DNA from 3 places in the Aliisedimentitalea scapharcae genome. Region 2 is predicted to be linked to each of the others. Evidence: riboswitches for the same ligand, from Rfam matches in the RefSeq annotation. Region 2 holds a riboswitch; each other region holds the start of a gene.
The links. A riboswitch is a leader RNA that binds a small molecule or an ion and turns the genes downstream of it on or off. The one in region 2 is predicted to bind cobalamin.
Positions count from the first base shown of each region.

Region 1 (5,084 bases), 620 kb from region 2:
GGCGAATTTCTGGAAACAGGTGGTCGGCGGTAACGTCTGATAGATTGACGTCATGAAAAACCAACCCGAAACGGGGATGAAGCGGCGTGGTGTGCATGATTCTGAACCCTGTCTTTTCGAGAACTATTCGCCAGGACGTTGATTCGACCAAGCCCAAATTCGAGGCAAGGCCAGAATGGGCTGATCCAGAGGCGCGCGGGCGTGATTACCCGTCCTCGAAGGGGTCCCATTCGTCTTCGACTTCGGGCAGGGCTTCGGCTTCGACTTCAGCCAGAATGTCCTGTGCGGATCGAATTTCCTTGATCCGGGCCTTGGGGAAGTTGACCAGAACGGCCTGCACTAGCGGGTGTTCTTCAGCTTCTGCGCGCAATGCGTTTTCGGCGGCGTCTTCGCGTTCGCGAATGGTGTCACCACCGCCCTGATTGACCACGATGACAGCCCAGCGGTTTCCAGTCCATCGTTGCAACTGTGCCCCGAGCCTTTGTGACAGATCAGCAGGGGCATCTTCGGTAGGTTGAAATTCTACGCGGCCGGGCTGGTACGAGGCCAAACGCACATAGCTTTCGACTTGGGCCAGCAATACGCCATCTCGATGTTTGCGGATCAATTCGATGACATGTTCGAAGGTGGGATAGCGGGCCAGAGCCAAGGCCGGATCGCCCGCCAATTCCGCCATGGGTGCGCCCGATCCGGAAGCACCAGGTGTAACACTGCTTGCGGCGGGTCCGCCGGCCGGCAGGTTGCCCATAGCAGACTGGGAGGAATATCCGCCATTGCCCCCAGGTGCAGCCATGCCGCCACCTGGATTCGGGGGGGGCGGAGGCGTGTCCTGCAGTCGGCGGATCAGCTCTTCGGGGCTGGGCAGGTCGGCCACATGGGTCAGGCGGATCACTGCCATTTCAGCTGCCATCATGGCGTTAGGCGCAGCGGCGACTTCCTCTAGGGCCTTGAGCAGCATCTGCCACATCCGTGTAAGAACCCGCATGGGCAGAGCTTCGGCCATCTGGCCGCCCCGGGCGCGTTCGTCGGGAGAGATCGTGGGATCTTCGGCGGCATCTGGGGTGATTTTGACCACAGACACCCAATGGGTGATTTCGGCCAGATCCCGCAGCACTGCCAACGGGTCGGCCCCTTCGGCGTATTGCGACCCCAGTTCAGTAAGCGCCCCGGCAGCATCGCCGCGTAGGATCATATCCATCAGGTCCAACACCCGGCCCCGGTCGGCCAGCCCCAGCATGGCCCGGACCTGATCGGCAGAGGTTTCGCCAGCTCCATGTGAAATGGCCTGATCCAGAAGCGATGTCGCGTCTCGGGCCGAACCTTCGGCGGCCCGCGTGATCAACGCCAACGCATCTTCTGCGATCTCGGCGTTTTCTGCGGCGGCTATCTTGCGCATCAGGGCGATCATGTCTTCGGGTTCGATGCGACGCAGGTCGAACCGCTGACACCGCGAGAGCACCGTGACGGGGACTTTGCGGATTTCGGTGGTGGCAAAGATGAACTTCACATGCGCAGGGGGCTCTTCCAGCGTCTTGAGCAGCGCGTTGAACGCACTGGTCGACAGCATGTGAACTTCGTCGATAATATAGATTTTGTAGCGAGCCGAGGCCGCGCGATACCGCACCGAGTCGATGATCTCACGGATGTCGCCCACACCGGTGCGGCTGGCAGCGTCCATTTCCATGACGTCGACATGGCGTCCTTCCATGATCGCCGTGCAATGTTCGCATTGTCCGCAGGGTTCGGTTGTCGGGCCGCCGGTCCCATCGGGACCGATACAGTTCATTCCCTTGGCGATGATCCGTGCTGTCGTGGTTTTGCCGGTGCCCCGGATCCCGGTCATGATGAATGCCTGGGCAATCCGGTCCGCAGCAAAGGCATTCTTGAGTGTGCGCACCATCGCGCTTTGTCCGACCAGGTCGGCAAAGGTTTCAGGGCGGTATTTGCGGGCCAGCACTTGGTACTGGCTGGCGGTGTGATCAGTCATGCAATGCTCGCGCCGGGATTCGTGAGGTCAGGGTCGCCGCTCAGGGTACGGCGGTAGGCCCGTGACGTCCACCGGTCATAGGGGCCAAATGCCCGGTCTGCCGATTTCTCTTTGGGATCTCGCAAAGCTGCTGCACTATTGGCTCCCAAGGAGGCGATAGCAGGCTTGAGGCGACACATGCAGGCACAGGACAGTCAAGACGGTTCCCCGGATGCTGGCCACACAGGGCTGGTCATCCATGCGATTTCGGTCGCAGATGGGATTCTTGCGATCACCCAGCTGCCAGGGGCTTCGGGGTGTTACCAGACCGATATGAACCATATTCGTGAATGGAGACCGGGCCTGGTGATTTCAATGACCACTTATACGGAAATGGAGGCGGTCGGGGCGTCGGCCCTGGGGCAGGACGTGCAGCGTGCAGCCAGCCGCTGGGCGCATCTTCCGGTCGAAGATTTCGGTGCGCCGGGCCCCGGTTTTCTGGCCCGCTGGCCCGAGATCAGCCATATGGCCCGCAAGGCGCTGGTCGGTGGGGGGCGCGTGCTGGTGCATTGCAAGGGTGGGTGTGGCCGGTCCGGCATGGTTGCGCTGCGGTTGATGATTGAATCGGGAGAGGTCCCGGCCCATGCACTGGCCCGGCTGCGCGCAGTGCGCCCGTGTGCGGTGGAAACCACCGAGCAAATGAATTGGGCGTATGGGGAGCGCAGGTTGCCCCACGCTCCGACCTGACAGGCGTCAGGGAACCGCCACCGAGAGAGCGGGCGTTGCGGGTTGAGCCGGTCGGGTTCGCGCCTGAAGCATGGCGCAGGGTGTATGCGCCGCACCGGGGGAGGCCATCGCACCGGTCATGTCAAACAATGCATCGGCAATGCGATCAAGCGTGGCGTTCGCGGTATCGCCCGAGACCCCGCAAAACAACCGGATCTGGTCCTGTGTCGCCACAAAACGCGCCGTACAGACACGATCGCAGCCCTGGACATCCGCAGATCCGTCGATTTCAAAATCAGGCGATGTGGCTGCTCCGGCGCGATGTACCGCCTGGGTCAGTCGTTTGACGATCCGCGCAGCTGCCGGACAAGGGCGTCCGGTGTGCTGGCACAAGGTTGCAGCATAAGAATACGTTTTGTCAGTCCAGATCATAGCGCCCTCCGCGCAGTTGAACGGGTGGACCTGACAGGTGTTGCGATGTGGTATTGGCGCGTTGTGCCATCATCGAACCCTGCCCAGACACCCCGTCCAGGTACAAGTTTCAGTTCCGATGGCAGGTCTCCTGACTTGCGGGTCAAAACTTCCCCGATCCTTCCCACGCCGGATCTGGCGCAGTGGTGATCATTCGGGGTCGCTCGCCGCCTACAGTTGCGGGGGCAGTCGTGGACTGGGCCCTTTTCGGGGCCGCACCACATTCCCTTTTCATCCCGGCCACGTGAGCAACGCGGGAACCATCGGGTTCATCGCTAATGCCTGCGACCCCGCAGCGTCAAGCGGATTCGAAGTGGCACATCTGGTCTGGGAGGCGGCGCAGGATATCCGAATCGCGTTGGACCCGTGCCAATTGCCAGCCACCCTGCATCAGCAAATACAGGTTCTCGGCTGATCGGTGCGCCTGTTCGGGGGATTGTCCCAGACGCAGGGCGTGTTGTTCGACCTCGGTAATCCAGCCCTGAAACAGATGTGCTGCGTGGGTGTGAAAATCTTCGTTTTCCGGCCCTTCGAACAGGGTTGCAGAGACCGGGCAACCGCTCCACTTTCCGGCGCTATCAAACAATTTGGCGAGCTTGTGACACAGAGTCGTGGCCCCCGCTGCAAATGTATCCGCAGGGTCAAAACTGCTGGCGATCAACCGCAACATCTGGTCGGATGCCCAGGTGGCCGATGCCAACGCTAAGTCGGCCTTGCCGTTGGGAAAGTGGTGATACAGCGATCCTTTGGGTGCCTTTGCTTCGACCAGCAATTCATTCAATCCAACGCCATGATAGCCCCTGTTGCGGAACAGATTGGCCGCAGCTCGGATCAGGCGATCCTTGGTCGATAGCGGTTTTGGCGGCGTAACGTCAGTCATGGTGCCAGCTTGACAGAACTGGACCGATTGGTCCAGAGAGTGAATAGACCAAACGGTCTAGTTCGAAAGCGGGGTGGAAGATGCGAGATTTGCAACCTGATGTCACGGAACAAGATGTCAGTTTTGATGCCGGTTCAAAACGCCTGCACGGCACCTTGTTCCGCCCCAAGGGCGATCCTGTTGCCGCCGTTGTCCTGAACCCGGCGACCGGCGCACCGCATGGCTTTTATCGACATTTTGCCCGTTGGTTGGTTACGGACCGCAATATGGCCTGTCTGACATATGATTACTCGGATTTTGGGGCTTCGGCTACGCGGCACCCGCGAGATTCGGATGCGACGATGTCCGATTGGGCGTTGGTTGATCAACCCGCGGCGCGGAATGCCATGCGCGATCTGCTGCCTGGCGTGCCAATTTGGGTGGTGGGACATTCACTGGGGGCGATGCTGATGCCTTTGCAAGACGGGCTTGAGGATGTGCAGCGCATGATCGGTGTCGCCAGCGGCCTGGTGCGCCACACGGACCACCCCTGGCCTTATCAGCTGTTTGCCCGGTTGTTCTGGTTTGGACATGCGCCAATGCTGGTGAAGATGCTGGGGTACCTGCCGGGGCGGGTGGTCGGTTTCAACGTGGATCTTCCATCGGGTGTCTATTGGCAGTGGCGCAGGTGGTGCACGAAACCCAAGAGTTACTTGCCAGAAATGGGGCAAGGGTTGCCGGTCGCTGATTGGTCTCGGTCAGGTGCGCCGGTCTCGCTATTTGCCTTTGACGATGACGAAACGATTCCGCCGAAATGTGTTGCCCGTCTGCAGGATGTATATGGCCCCGAAAAAACCAAGTGTACGACCGTTGTGCCGTCGGATTTTGGTCTGTCCAAAATCGGCCATATGGGGGCTTTTGCTCGTGCTTCCGCTTCCCTGTGGCCCACGTTGATTCCGCAGGCGTGATAGATCGCCAGTTCGCAATGTCAGATCTCACACAACGGTAAAGTATTTTAAAACAATAGATTGGGCGGATATTTGTCGCCGTGTTTTCGGCCAA
Region 1 is NZ_CP123584.1:865,235-870,318, forward strand. Features, by position in the region: gene QEZ52_RS04045 (TauD/TfdA dioxygenase family protein) at 1-97, opposite strand, end outside; gene QEZ52_RS04050 (DNA polymerase III subunit gamma/tau) at 206-1,987, opposite strand; gene QEZ52_RS04055 (protein-tyrosine phosphatase family protein) at 2,165-2,713, shown strand; gene QEZ52_RS04060 (hypothetical protein) at 2,720-3,124, opposite strand; cobalamin riboswitch at 3,227-3,443, opposite strand; gene QEZ52_RS04065 (TetR/AcrR family transcriptional regulator) at 3,462-4,043, opposite strand; gene QEZ52_RS04070 (alpha/beta fold hydrolase) at 4,124-4,990, shown strand.
Region 1: it holds a riboswitch for cobalamin, as region 2 does, so the genes downstream of both, QEZ52_RS04060 (hypothetical protein) here and QEZ52_RS06955 (energy-coupling factor ABC transporter permease) in region 2, are expected to answer to the same signal.

Region 2 (5,084 bases):
TCCATCGGGGATTTTTTCGCGGGATCGTCGCTGACACAGCCTGGGCCGCCGCCGACAATCACACCGGCGTAATCGCGCACATCCAGCCCAGCGGGCAACTCTTCGCAATCCAATCGCACCCGGTGACAGCGTTCAGCCGTCAGGCCGGATCGGTTCAGGATAGAGGCAAACTCCGCATCGGCGGCGTCGGTTTCGGGGCGCAATTGCAGGATCAGAAATGGCTTCATGGCCGTTGGTTTAGGCCAACCGGGTATTCATGCACAAGGGTGCGCAGGGCCCCCGCGACATTTCACCGGCGCAGCAGATAGATATCCATGATCCAGCCGTGATCGGCGCGCGCCTGTGCGCGGGTGTCGATGATCGTCTGACAGACCTCGGACAAGGGGCCAGACAGGGTGATCTCTTCGGGCATTCCGGCAAAACCTGACCACCAGATCTGAACGCCGTCCTGATCAAGGGTCTGGAAGGAACAGGTCCCGTCCAGCATCACCACAACGGTATCTGCCCCCTCAGGCCAGCCGTGATCGCGCAATTGACGGCCTGTGGTGATCACAACAGGTCCATTGATTTCGTTCAGCGGGATCGCGTGCCCGGCGGTCAGCGCCTGGATCGACGTGATGCCGGGGATGACCGATATGGTGAACGCGGCCCGGGTCAGCAACCGGTCGGCGATTCGCATGGTGCTGTCATAGAGCGACGGGTCGCCCCAGACCAGAAACCCCACCTTGCCACCGGTATCCGGCAGGTTGGCGGTGATGTTCTGCCACCAGATTTCGGCAATGGCATCATGCCAATCATCGACCCGCCGGCGATAATCGGTGGTGGCCTCGTTTCGGATGGGCAGGTCGAATTCGATGATCTGCGGACCAGCGCCCCGGATCGCCCGGTCACAGATCTGACGCCGCAAACCAGCCAGATCATCCTTGCCCGCGCCCTTGTTGGGGATCAGGATCAGATCCTGCGCGTTCAGCGCGTCCACCGCCTGCAACGTCAGATGCTGGGGGTTGCCGGTGCCGATTCCGATCAGGGTGAGTTCGATCATCTGTCAGAGCCCTTGCCAAAACAATCATGTGCCAAAAACAAACACGGCCCCGTAATGGGGCCGCGTCCGTGTGTGTGCAAGCTGAATTACGCCGCGTTATAGAGGCGCGGCGTCACCAGACCGGATCCATTCAGGCCACGCATGGTCTTGGCCGCGGCCAGCACGGCCAGATCGGCGACGGGTTCAATCAAAACGACCAACATATAGGCCCCACCAAAGGTCAGCACTGATGTCATGGTTTCCGCGCCAAAGCCCTGACCGTAAAAGGCCCAGAAACCAACCCAGGCCACAACGCCGCCCTGATAGGCGGTGCTCAGCGCCAGGGCCTGTGTGTATTTCAGATCAACATAGGCTGTACCGGGCGCGATCATGCGGTTTGCCACGGCTTTCAGCGCGAACAGCGGCACCAACAGGGTGGTGACGTTGATGAAATACTGGGGCAGGTCGGTAGGCGCAAAGAACATGCCCTGCAACAGCAGCGCCATCGCCAGACCCACCGCAGCAGGGGCTGCGCCCAGGATCAGGAACAAGGTCGACCCGAGGATAAAGTGGACCTCGGACACGCCGACGGGGAAATGTGGCAGCACCTGAAAGAAGGTGAAGGCCGCAGCGGTCGCCATGACCGAGCGCACCGCCAGAGATATGGCACCGGATACGCCAAAGGCAGACGCGGCTTCCTTGACCATATAGGTGGCGGCACCGGCTGCAGTTGCGTAGGACAGCGTGATTTTGGCACCGTTTACGATGCCTGGTTCGATATGCATAATGTGTCTCCCTGCCGTCTCACCCGACGGCCGAAAAGTTCAGGACCAGACCGGGACCATCCCGGACCGCTGACGGCAGGTCTCCTGACTCGCGGGTCATAGTTTGCCCCGACCTTCCCGACGCCCTTTGGGGCGATCAGTGGTCTTTGGCGGGGCACACTCTCCGCTCACAGTTGCGGGGGCAGTCACGGATTTGGCGCCTTTTGGCTACACCACACCGTGTTCCCTTTTAATCCCTTGGTCTTGGACCGCTGGGAACCGTCAATGGCCTTTGTTTTCATAAGGAATCGCAGTCTGTCAAGCGTCACTTACGCGTCCGCAACAGCCAAGGCTCCATACAGGATCAAAACCGGCGCCTTGGTATCCAGCTGCGCCAAATGAGCGGGCAGATCACCCAATGTGTGATGCGACAGGGCCTGGTCCGGCGTCGAAACACCGGTGGCCAACAAACAGGCAGTGTCGGCGGACAACCCACGCTCCAGCAGCTGTTCGGCAAGGGCGGCAAAGGTGCGTTTGCCCATATAGACCACGGTTGTTGCTTCGCCATCGGCCAGCGCCGCCCAGTTCAGTTTTTCGGGCAATTCGCCAGTAACATCGTGGCCGGTGACATATTGCAGGCGCCGTGCCGTCAACCGACGGGTCAGCGGGATGCCCGCCGCCGCTGCTGCGGCCGACGCGGCTGTGACACCGGGGATGATTTCGTATTCGATCCCGGCTGCGCGCAGGGCGGTCAACTCTTCTTCGAGCCGTCCGAAAATTCCGCAATCCCCGGATTTCAACCGCACAACCCGCGCGCCGGTGGACGCATAGTCCACCAAAAGCTGGCTGACGTGGTCCTGCTTGGGGGACGGGCGGCCCGCGCGTTTGCCAACGCCGACCAGATCGGCGTCCTCGCGCGCATGGCTCAGGATCGGGCCGGAACTCAGGTCGTCAAACAGAACCGCATCGGCCTGTTGCAGAGATTTGACCGCCTTGACGGTCAACAGGTCGGGATCGCCCGGCCCGGAGGAGACAAAACTGACAAAGCCGCTCATCGTCACGCTTCTCCAGTGATGAGGTGAAAGAAAGTGCCCGTGACATTGCCTTTGATCGACCCGGTTTCTGGCACCGGGTTGCCATCGGCGTCAAATACCTGTGCCAGCGGGGCGTCGGGTTCGTCCAGGATTGTGGAATAGTGGAATTCATGCCCACGCAGGGCGCGACCTGCGTCAAACCCAGGCATTCCTGCACCCAGAACCGCCCGGCGATACCCCAGATGGAACTTGCGTTTTTCATAGGATGTGACCAGGCCCAGCAGACCGGCCATCTGATGGCGCACACCCTGTTTGTCGATCAGCGCCTCGCCCAAGGCCATGTATCCACCGCATTCGCCATGCACCGGTTTGGTCTGCGCATGTTTGCACAGACCAGCACGGAAATTCGCAGCTGCGGCCAAGGTGCCGCCGTGCAATTCGGGGTATCCGCCGGGCAACCAGACCAGATCCGCATCGGTCGCCGGGGCCTCATTGGCCAGCGGTGAAAACGGCAGGATTTCTGCCCCCGCATCACGCCAGCCTTTCAGAAGGTGCGGATAGGTAAAGGAAAACGCCGCATCCCGTGCCAATGCAATGCGCTGGGCAGGGGGCTTTGGCAGACCGTTTGTTGCGGGCTCGACCGGCCCAGCCATGGCGGCGGCCTTGATCGCGTCGAGATCGACGTTGTCCCGCAGGAAAGTGGCGTAGCCTGCAATCGCGGCGTCCAGATCGGGATGTTCAACGGCCTGAATCAGCCCCAGATGCCGCTCGGGCAGGGTCAGATCACCGCGCCGGGGCAGAGATCCCAGAACCTTGATGCCGGCGCGCTCCATTCCCAAACGGGTCAGGCGTTCGTGCCGGGGGCTGGCGACGCGGTTCAGGATCACCCCTGCAAAGGGCAATTCCGGGTCGTAATTTTTGAAACCCAACGCTGTAGCGGCGGCCGATTGGGCCTGTCCGCCGACATCGACCACCAGAATAACGGGCCACCCCATGCGCTTGGCGGTTTCCGCACTGGTGCCGAACGCAGTCTGGCCCCGCGTGGCGACCCCGTCATACAGACCCATGGACCCTTCGCCGATGCAGATTTCTGCGCCCTCAGCTTGCGCCGAAATTGCGTTCAACAGGTCCGGTGCCATCGCCCAGGTATCCAGATTGAACGACGCCCGTCCGGCGGCAGCCAGATGAAACGCCGGGTCGATATAGTCCGGGCCGCTTTTGAACGGTTGAACGGCCAGCCCGTCGTCGGCCAAAGCGCGCAACAGACCCAGCATGACCGTGGTCTTGCCGGTGCCCGATGCAGGCGCTGAAATCATCAGACCTGCTGGCATTATTCTACTCCTTCCGGGAACCGTGGATTGGTGCCGACGGGGCGATAGCGGCGGTCATAATCGCCAGCATACAGGCAACTTTCGTCGAACTCCTCAGCTCCGATGGCGCGGCCGACCAAGATCAGCGCAGTGCGGCCGCGTTCACCATCGGTGGCCTCGATCAACGTGTCCAGTGTCGCCTTGACCACCCGCTGGTCCGGCCAGGTTGCCCGCCAGATCACCGCCACCGGGCAATCGGCACCATAATGGGGGGTCAGCCGGTCGACCACATCGTCCAGCACATGCACCGACAGGTGAATGGCCAACGTGGCACCTGTGCGGGCAAAATTCTCCAGCGTTTCGCCTTCGGGCATCGACGAGGCGCGGCCCGAGGTCCGGGTCAGGATCAGCGATTGTGCAACACCCGGCAGGGTCAGTTCAGCGCCCAAAGTGGCCGCCGCGGCGGCAAAGGCGGGCACACCCGGAGTCACGTCATAGGGAATATCTTCGGCACGCAAGCGGCGCAGCTGTTCGCCCATGGCCGACCAGACCGACAGATCACCAGAATGCAAACGGGCCACATCGTAACCGGCGGCATGGGCGGTTTTGATCTCGGCAACGATCTCGTCCAGCGACATGGACGCGGTGTTCACGATATGCGCGCCCTCGGGGCAATGTTGCAGCAATTCGGTCGGGACCAGCGATCCGGCATACAGACATACGGGGCAGGCGGCGATCAGGTCGCGCCCGCGCAGGGTGATCAGGTCAGCAGCACCCGGTCCGGCGCCGATAAAGTGAACGGTCATCAGGTTCGTCCTTTTACAGTCGCCTGCGCAATCGCCACTGTGGCGTTGCCGTTGGCGGTTATTACGCGGGGGCTTAGCAAACGTACAGTTGCCCCTTTGACGCTGGTCCGTGCGCCTGCTTGTGCAGCGGCTTCGGCCAGCGACCCGGT
Region 2 is NZ_CP123584.1:1,480,365-1,485,448, forward strand. Features, by position in the region: gene QEZ52_RS06945 (glutamine amidotransferase) at 1-227, opposite strand, end outside; gene cobF (precorrin-6A synthase (deacetylating)) at 290-1,042, opposite strand; gene QEZ52_RS06955 (energy-coupling factor ABC transporter permease) at 1,129-1,806, opposite strand; cobalamin riboswitch at 1,863-2,084, opposite strand; gene cobA (uroporphyrinogen-III C-methyltransferase) at 2,115-2,840, opposite strand; gene QEZ52_RS06965 (cobyrinate a,c-diamide synthase) at 2,843-4,150, opposite strand; gene cobM (precorrin-4 C(11)-methyltransferase) at 4,150-4,935, opposite strand; gene QEZ52_RS06975 (cobalamin biosynthesis protein) at 4,935-5,084, opposite strand, start outside.

Region 3 (5,084 bases), 2.0 Mb from region 2:
GACCGGTGCCCCTGTACGTTGCGGGTGATCGGCCCCTGGCTGCCTTCCAGCGCCCATTTGTGAAGCCCGGTCTTGGCATCATGAATATCGCCATCAAAAAAGACACCATGATCCGAATAATGCAGGATTTGACCAATGGTGGAACAGGCACATTTGGGCACCACCCGATACACAACACTTTCGCTTTCGGTCATCCAGGTCCCGGGAAATCCCATATGCGTGCTCTCCTCTGATGCCCCTGCCCCATAACGTAGGGTCAATTGGGTTGCTTGTTTGTCTGACAAATTATCTTGTTTATTCAATCACTCTCAACCTTTATCAAGGTAAACAATGACAAGAAACCGGAGTGCTTCGTTTCCGAGATGGCAAAAATCGCCTATATCCTGCTTTGCCACAAGGACCCTGAGGCCATTGTGAAGCAAGCCGAACGCCTGACGGCGGCCGGTGACTACATGGCAATTCACTTCGATGCCCGTGCCAAACCCGAAGCTTACAAGCTGATCCGCGAGGCTCTGGCAGACAACCCCAATGTCACCTTTTCCCGCAAGCGGATCAAATGCGGCTGGGGGGCATGGTCCCTGGTTCAAGCGACGCTTTATGCCGTAGAGGCGGCCGTCGAGGAATTCCCCCGTGCGACCCATTTCTACATGTTGTCCGGCGATTGCATGGCAATCAAGACCGCAGAATATGCGCATCATTTTCTGGACAGCAACGATTACGACTTTATCGAGAGTTTCGATTTTTTCGAAAGCGACTGGATAAAGACCGGGATCAAGGAAGAACGGCTGACCTATCGCCATTACTTCAATGAACGCACGCACAAGAAACTGTTCTATGCCGCATTCAATCTGCAAAAACGATTGGGTGTTTCGCGCGAGATCCCGCATGATATCCAGGTGCAAATCGGATCCCAATGGTGGTGCCTGCGTCGGCGCACGGTCGAATGGATTCTCGAATTCACCCGCACCAGAAAAGACGTCATGCGTTTCTTTCGCACAACCTGGATTCCGGATGAGACGTTTTTTCAGACGCTTGTACGCCATCTGGTACCAGAAACCGAAGTCCAGGCGCGCACACTGACGTTCCTGATGTTCACCGACTATGGAATGCCGGTGAATTTCCATAATGATCACTATGACTTGCTGCTCAGCCAGGATTTCCTGTTCGCGCGCAAGATCAGCCCCGAAGCGGTCGAGCTCAAGGCCCGACTCGGGCGACTGTATGCGGCGCATGATGTCGATTTCCAGATTTCGAACGAAGGCCGCAGCCTGTATAAATTCCTGTCCGGCAAGGGGCGGATCGGACGCCGGTTTGCCATGCGGTTCTGGGAAACGGAAAGCACGCTTGGGCGTGAACGCGAACTCCTGATCGTCGTGTGCAAGAAATGGCATGTCTCCAAACGGATCCTGGAACAAATCCGTCATGTGACCAACATTCCCTGCATTGAATACCTGTTCAACGAAGAAGGCACCCCTCTCCCCGATCTTGGGGGTATCCAGTCGTCGCTGGAAAAACGGACCCGGCATCGGCGCGCCCTGATGCGCATGTTATTTGAATATTATGAAACTGATCGGTTGCTGGTCTGCATGGACCCGTCCAATCTGGACTTGCTGCACGACTTCTTTTCGGACCGCTCCGTCACCCGGATGCTGCACGTGGAATGTGAATTCACCGATGAATATCTGATCGGGCATGCGCACCGTGTGGGGTTGGCAGGCGAACGCACGCCGCAGGCCACGCTGGAACGGCTGCTTCCCACAATCCGCAATGACATCGTGCACGAGGCCGATCGCATCCGCGATGCCGGCTTTGCCCGCCATTATCGGGTTCACCAGTCCGACAGCCCGGAAGAGAATGCGGGCAAATTCCAGGACTTCCTGACCATCCCGCCCGATCAGGCCCTGCGCCTGGCCCAAACCGACCATTTGTTCGCGGATTGACCGGCGGGTTTCTTGCCCGCGGGGGCAGAATCGCCCGCCCTCGCCCGCCGCAAAACCCGCTCCACGTCGCAAAACATCCTGCGGAATTGGCTTTGCGGCACGGCCAACAACCGCTTGGTCGCTTCCCGACCCGGAGTCTTCGCAATTGGACTTTGCAAGGGACAAGAGGATACGCTAACACTGAATGATCCGGCGCCGGATTTCGGCTGCCAAAGGGAATCCGGTGTCACGGCCGCAACGCTGTCATTCCGGAGCCGCCCCCGCGACTGTAAGCGGTGAGCGCCTGTCCAATTGCCACTTGATCCTTTTGGATCGGGGAAGGCGGGCAAAGCGCCATGATCCGCGAGCCAGGAGACCTGCCGGGTAACGAACGTACAACACCGTCGGGTGCGACGGCAAGGAGAAGACAAAATGAACGCGCAAGCGACCACCGTTTCCCAGTCCCACAGCAAAGCCGGTTTTGGCATTGCTGTTTTTGCAGCTCTGATCGGTTTGGCCATCGTGTCGATCACCGGCCACGTTCAGGCGTCGACCCTGCACGATGCAGCCCATGACGTGCGTCACGCGACCGGCTTCCCCTGCCACTAAGCTGATGTTCACACGGATTTTGACCAGCGCGTTGTTCGCTGGTGCTGCAGCAGGGCTGATAACCGCCCTGCTGCAGTTGTATTTTGTACAGCCTGTTCTGCTGCATGCCGAGCTGTACGAAGGGGGGGATCTGGTTCATTTCGGGTCGTCATCAACGGTGTCGGCGCATCAGGACGTGAGCGGTTTTGAAGCCGTGCGCGACGGGTTGAGCGTGGTCTTTACCATGCTTGTCTACTCCGGCTATGCTATGGTTCTGGTGGCGCTGATGTCCCAGGCCGAAGAGCGCGGTGCCACCATCAATGGGCGCACAGGTCTGATGTGGGGTGTCGCGGGCTTTGTCGCTGTGCATTTCGCACCCGGGTTTTCGCTTGCCCCAGAAGTTCCCGGTGTTGCCGCCGCCGACGTTGGTGACCGCCAGATCTGGTGGTTCGCCACGGTGCTGACTGCGACCCTGGCCATGTGGTTGATTGCCTTTGGCAAATCCTGGACCGCCTGGGGGGCTGCTGCGATCCTGTTGCTGGCACCGCATGTGATCGGCGCACCGGAGCCTGCGGTGTTTACCGGTCCTGTCCCAACGGAAATCGGGGCCCATTTTGCCGCACGCGCCTTTGGCGTTGGCATGGTTGCCTGGGTTCTGCTCGGATGTCTGGCCGGATACTTCTGGCAACGCGAAGGCACAGGCTCGGCCAATGGTCAGGCCGCCTAAATCGCGGATTTGACCGCCGGTCCCTATCGCTCTGCGAGCGTCGCCACTCTTTGGGGGCGCTCGTCTCATTTTTTCGGACCCCAAGGACCAAATACCATGGATCGCTCCATTCCTCTCCTGCTGATCGGCCTCGTTTTTGGTGGCGGCATCGGCTTCACCATTGCCGCCGGAAATGGGATCACTTTTGACGGCCACGACCATGGCGACCCCGGCCAGCACGGCGGCTCAACAGCACAACATGCCGACGCGACCTCTGGGAACGGATCTGGGCACGGATCCGGCCACAACCACGACGAAATGGTGTCTGTCGCGGACGACGGCGCGGCACCAACGCTGACGCTCGCCGTGCACAAGGATCCTGCCGCTGGCTGGAATCTCAACATCCAGACAGAAAATTTCCGCTTTGCACCTGAAAACGCCTCGACCGCACATGTAGAGGGCGAAGGGCATGCCCACGTTTACATAAATGGCGTCAAACTGGGCCGCTATTACGCAGATTGGCTGCATCTGTCTGCCCTGCCCAAAGGCCAGGTCGAGGTCAAAGTGACCCTGAACAGCAATGATCACAAGATGCTTGCCGTGGGTGCCACACCTTTGAGCCAGACGCTGACAATCGAGAACTGATCACTCCGCAACGTTGCCGCCCCGTGCTGCCGTCTGTCGCGCGCGATCAGGCACCGCCTGGGCCGGTTTACCGGGTCAGGCGGTGCCTGGCCCAACGGGTCCTGGCGCATCTCTGATGCGTCTGGACCGGGCGGGAGCCCCCCGGGGCTGCCCAGTCTCAGCACAGGGCCGCGATCCGCCCCTTCAGGCAAAAGCGCAACCGACCACAAGGGCGCGCATCCTCAATCCACCCCTGGGGGGCGTCCAGATAGACCCCGACCGTTTCCAGAATATCCGACCGATCCGTCTCGGGCTGAACACCTGCAAAGAAATAGGTGGCCCGCCCTGCCCCCTGCAACGCCATCGTGGTCGGGTTGGCACATCCATTCAGACACGCCTGATCGCACAGCTGAACCTGTCCCGGCCAACGCAGGTCCAGCGCCGCCTGCAACCCGTCGCGAAACGACCGGTCCGCTGCCGACTTGCAGGTCGTGCACAGCACCAGTTGCACCTGAGTTCGGATCTCTGTCATCGGGTCGCTTACTTCGACTTCCAGCTGTCCAGCCACCGACGGATCCGGCCCCGGCGTTCCGAAATCGCATCCCCCGCCGCATAAAGACTGTCTTCGACATCCTCGATCATCGGATCAATACGGGCCTGCCGGAACCGGCGCCACCGCACCCAGATCGCCCAGACAATGCCAGCGAGAATCGTCAGAAAGACGATATTGAACCAGTTGACCGGGCTGTGATCGGGCCCCGCCACAGGTTTGATCGAAATCGCATTCGGAAAGATCGACAGGAATTCATTGCGCCAGCCATAATGCATGACCGACACCCACTCGGGATCCGATTTGGTCGAAATCCGGTCATTCGCTTCGGTATACAGGTTGGCGGTGTCGAACTTGAAATAGAACGGCCAGCCCCACCCGGTATCTTCGTTGCGATAGACAATTGCCCGGTTGCTGGGCCTCACCGCCTGAATGAATTGAACGTCGCGGCTGATCAGGTTCACCGACTGATCATCCGGAACCGCCCAAAACATCCGGGTCCAGTCGTTCAGCTCCTGTCGTTCTTCATAGGTATTGACGATCCGCACCGTGTCATGACTGGGCAGCGCATAATGCAGGACTGACCCGACGGTGCCCCAGAAAAGCAGAATGATCGCCCATTTGATATAGACCATGGTTTGAGGTCCTCACATAAAATTCCGAATATAGATCAAGGCCACGATACCCGCCCACGGCA
Region 3 is NZ_CP123584.1:3,912,696-3,917,779, forward strand. Features, by position in the region: gene QEZ52_RS18175 (sulfotransferase family protein) at 1-215, opposite strand, end outside; gene QEZ52_RS18180 (DUF5928 domain-containing protein) at 363-1,940, shown strand; cobalamin riboswitch at 2,114-2,319, shown strand; gene QEZ52_RS18185 (CbtB domain-containing protein) at 2,352-2,528, shown strand; gene QEZ52_RS18190 (CbtA family protein) at 2,533-3,234, shown strand; gene QEZ52_RS18195 (hypothetical protein) at 3,331-3,858, shown strand; gene QEZ52_RS18200 (DUF1636 family protein) at 4,016-4,405, opposite strand; gene QEZ52_RS18205 (DUF1523 family protein) at 4,378-5,022, opposite strand; gene QEZ52_RS18210 (hypothetical protein) at 5,035-5,084, opposite strand, start outside.
Region 3: it holds a riboswitch for cobalamin, as region 2 does, so the genes downstream of both, QEZ52_RS18185 (CbtB domain-containing protein) here and QEZ52_RS06955 (energy-coupling factor ABC transporter permease) in region 2, are expected to answer to the same signal.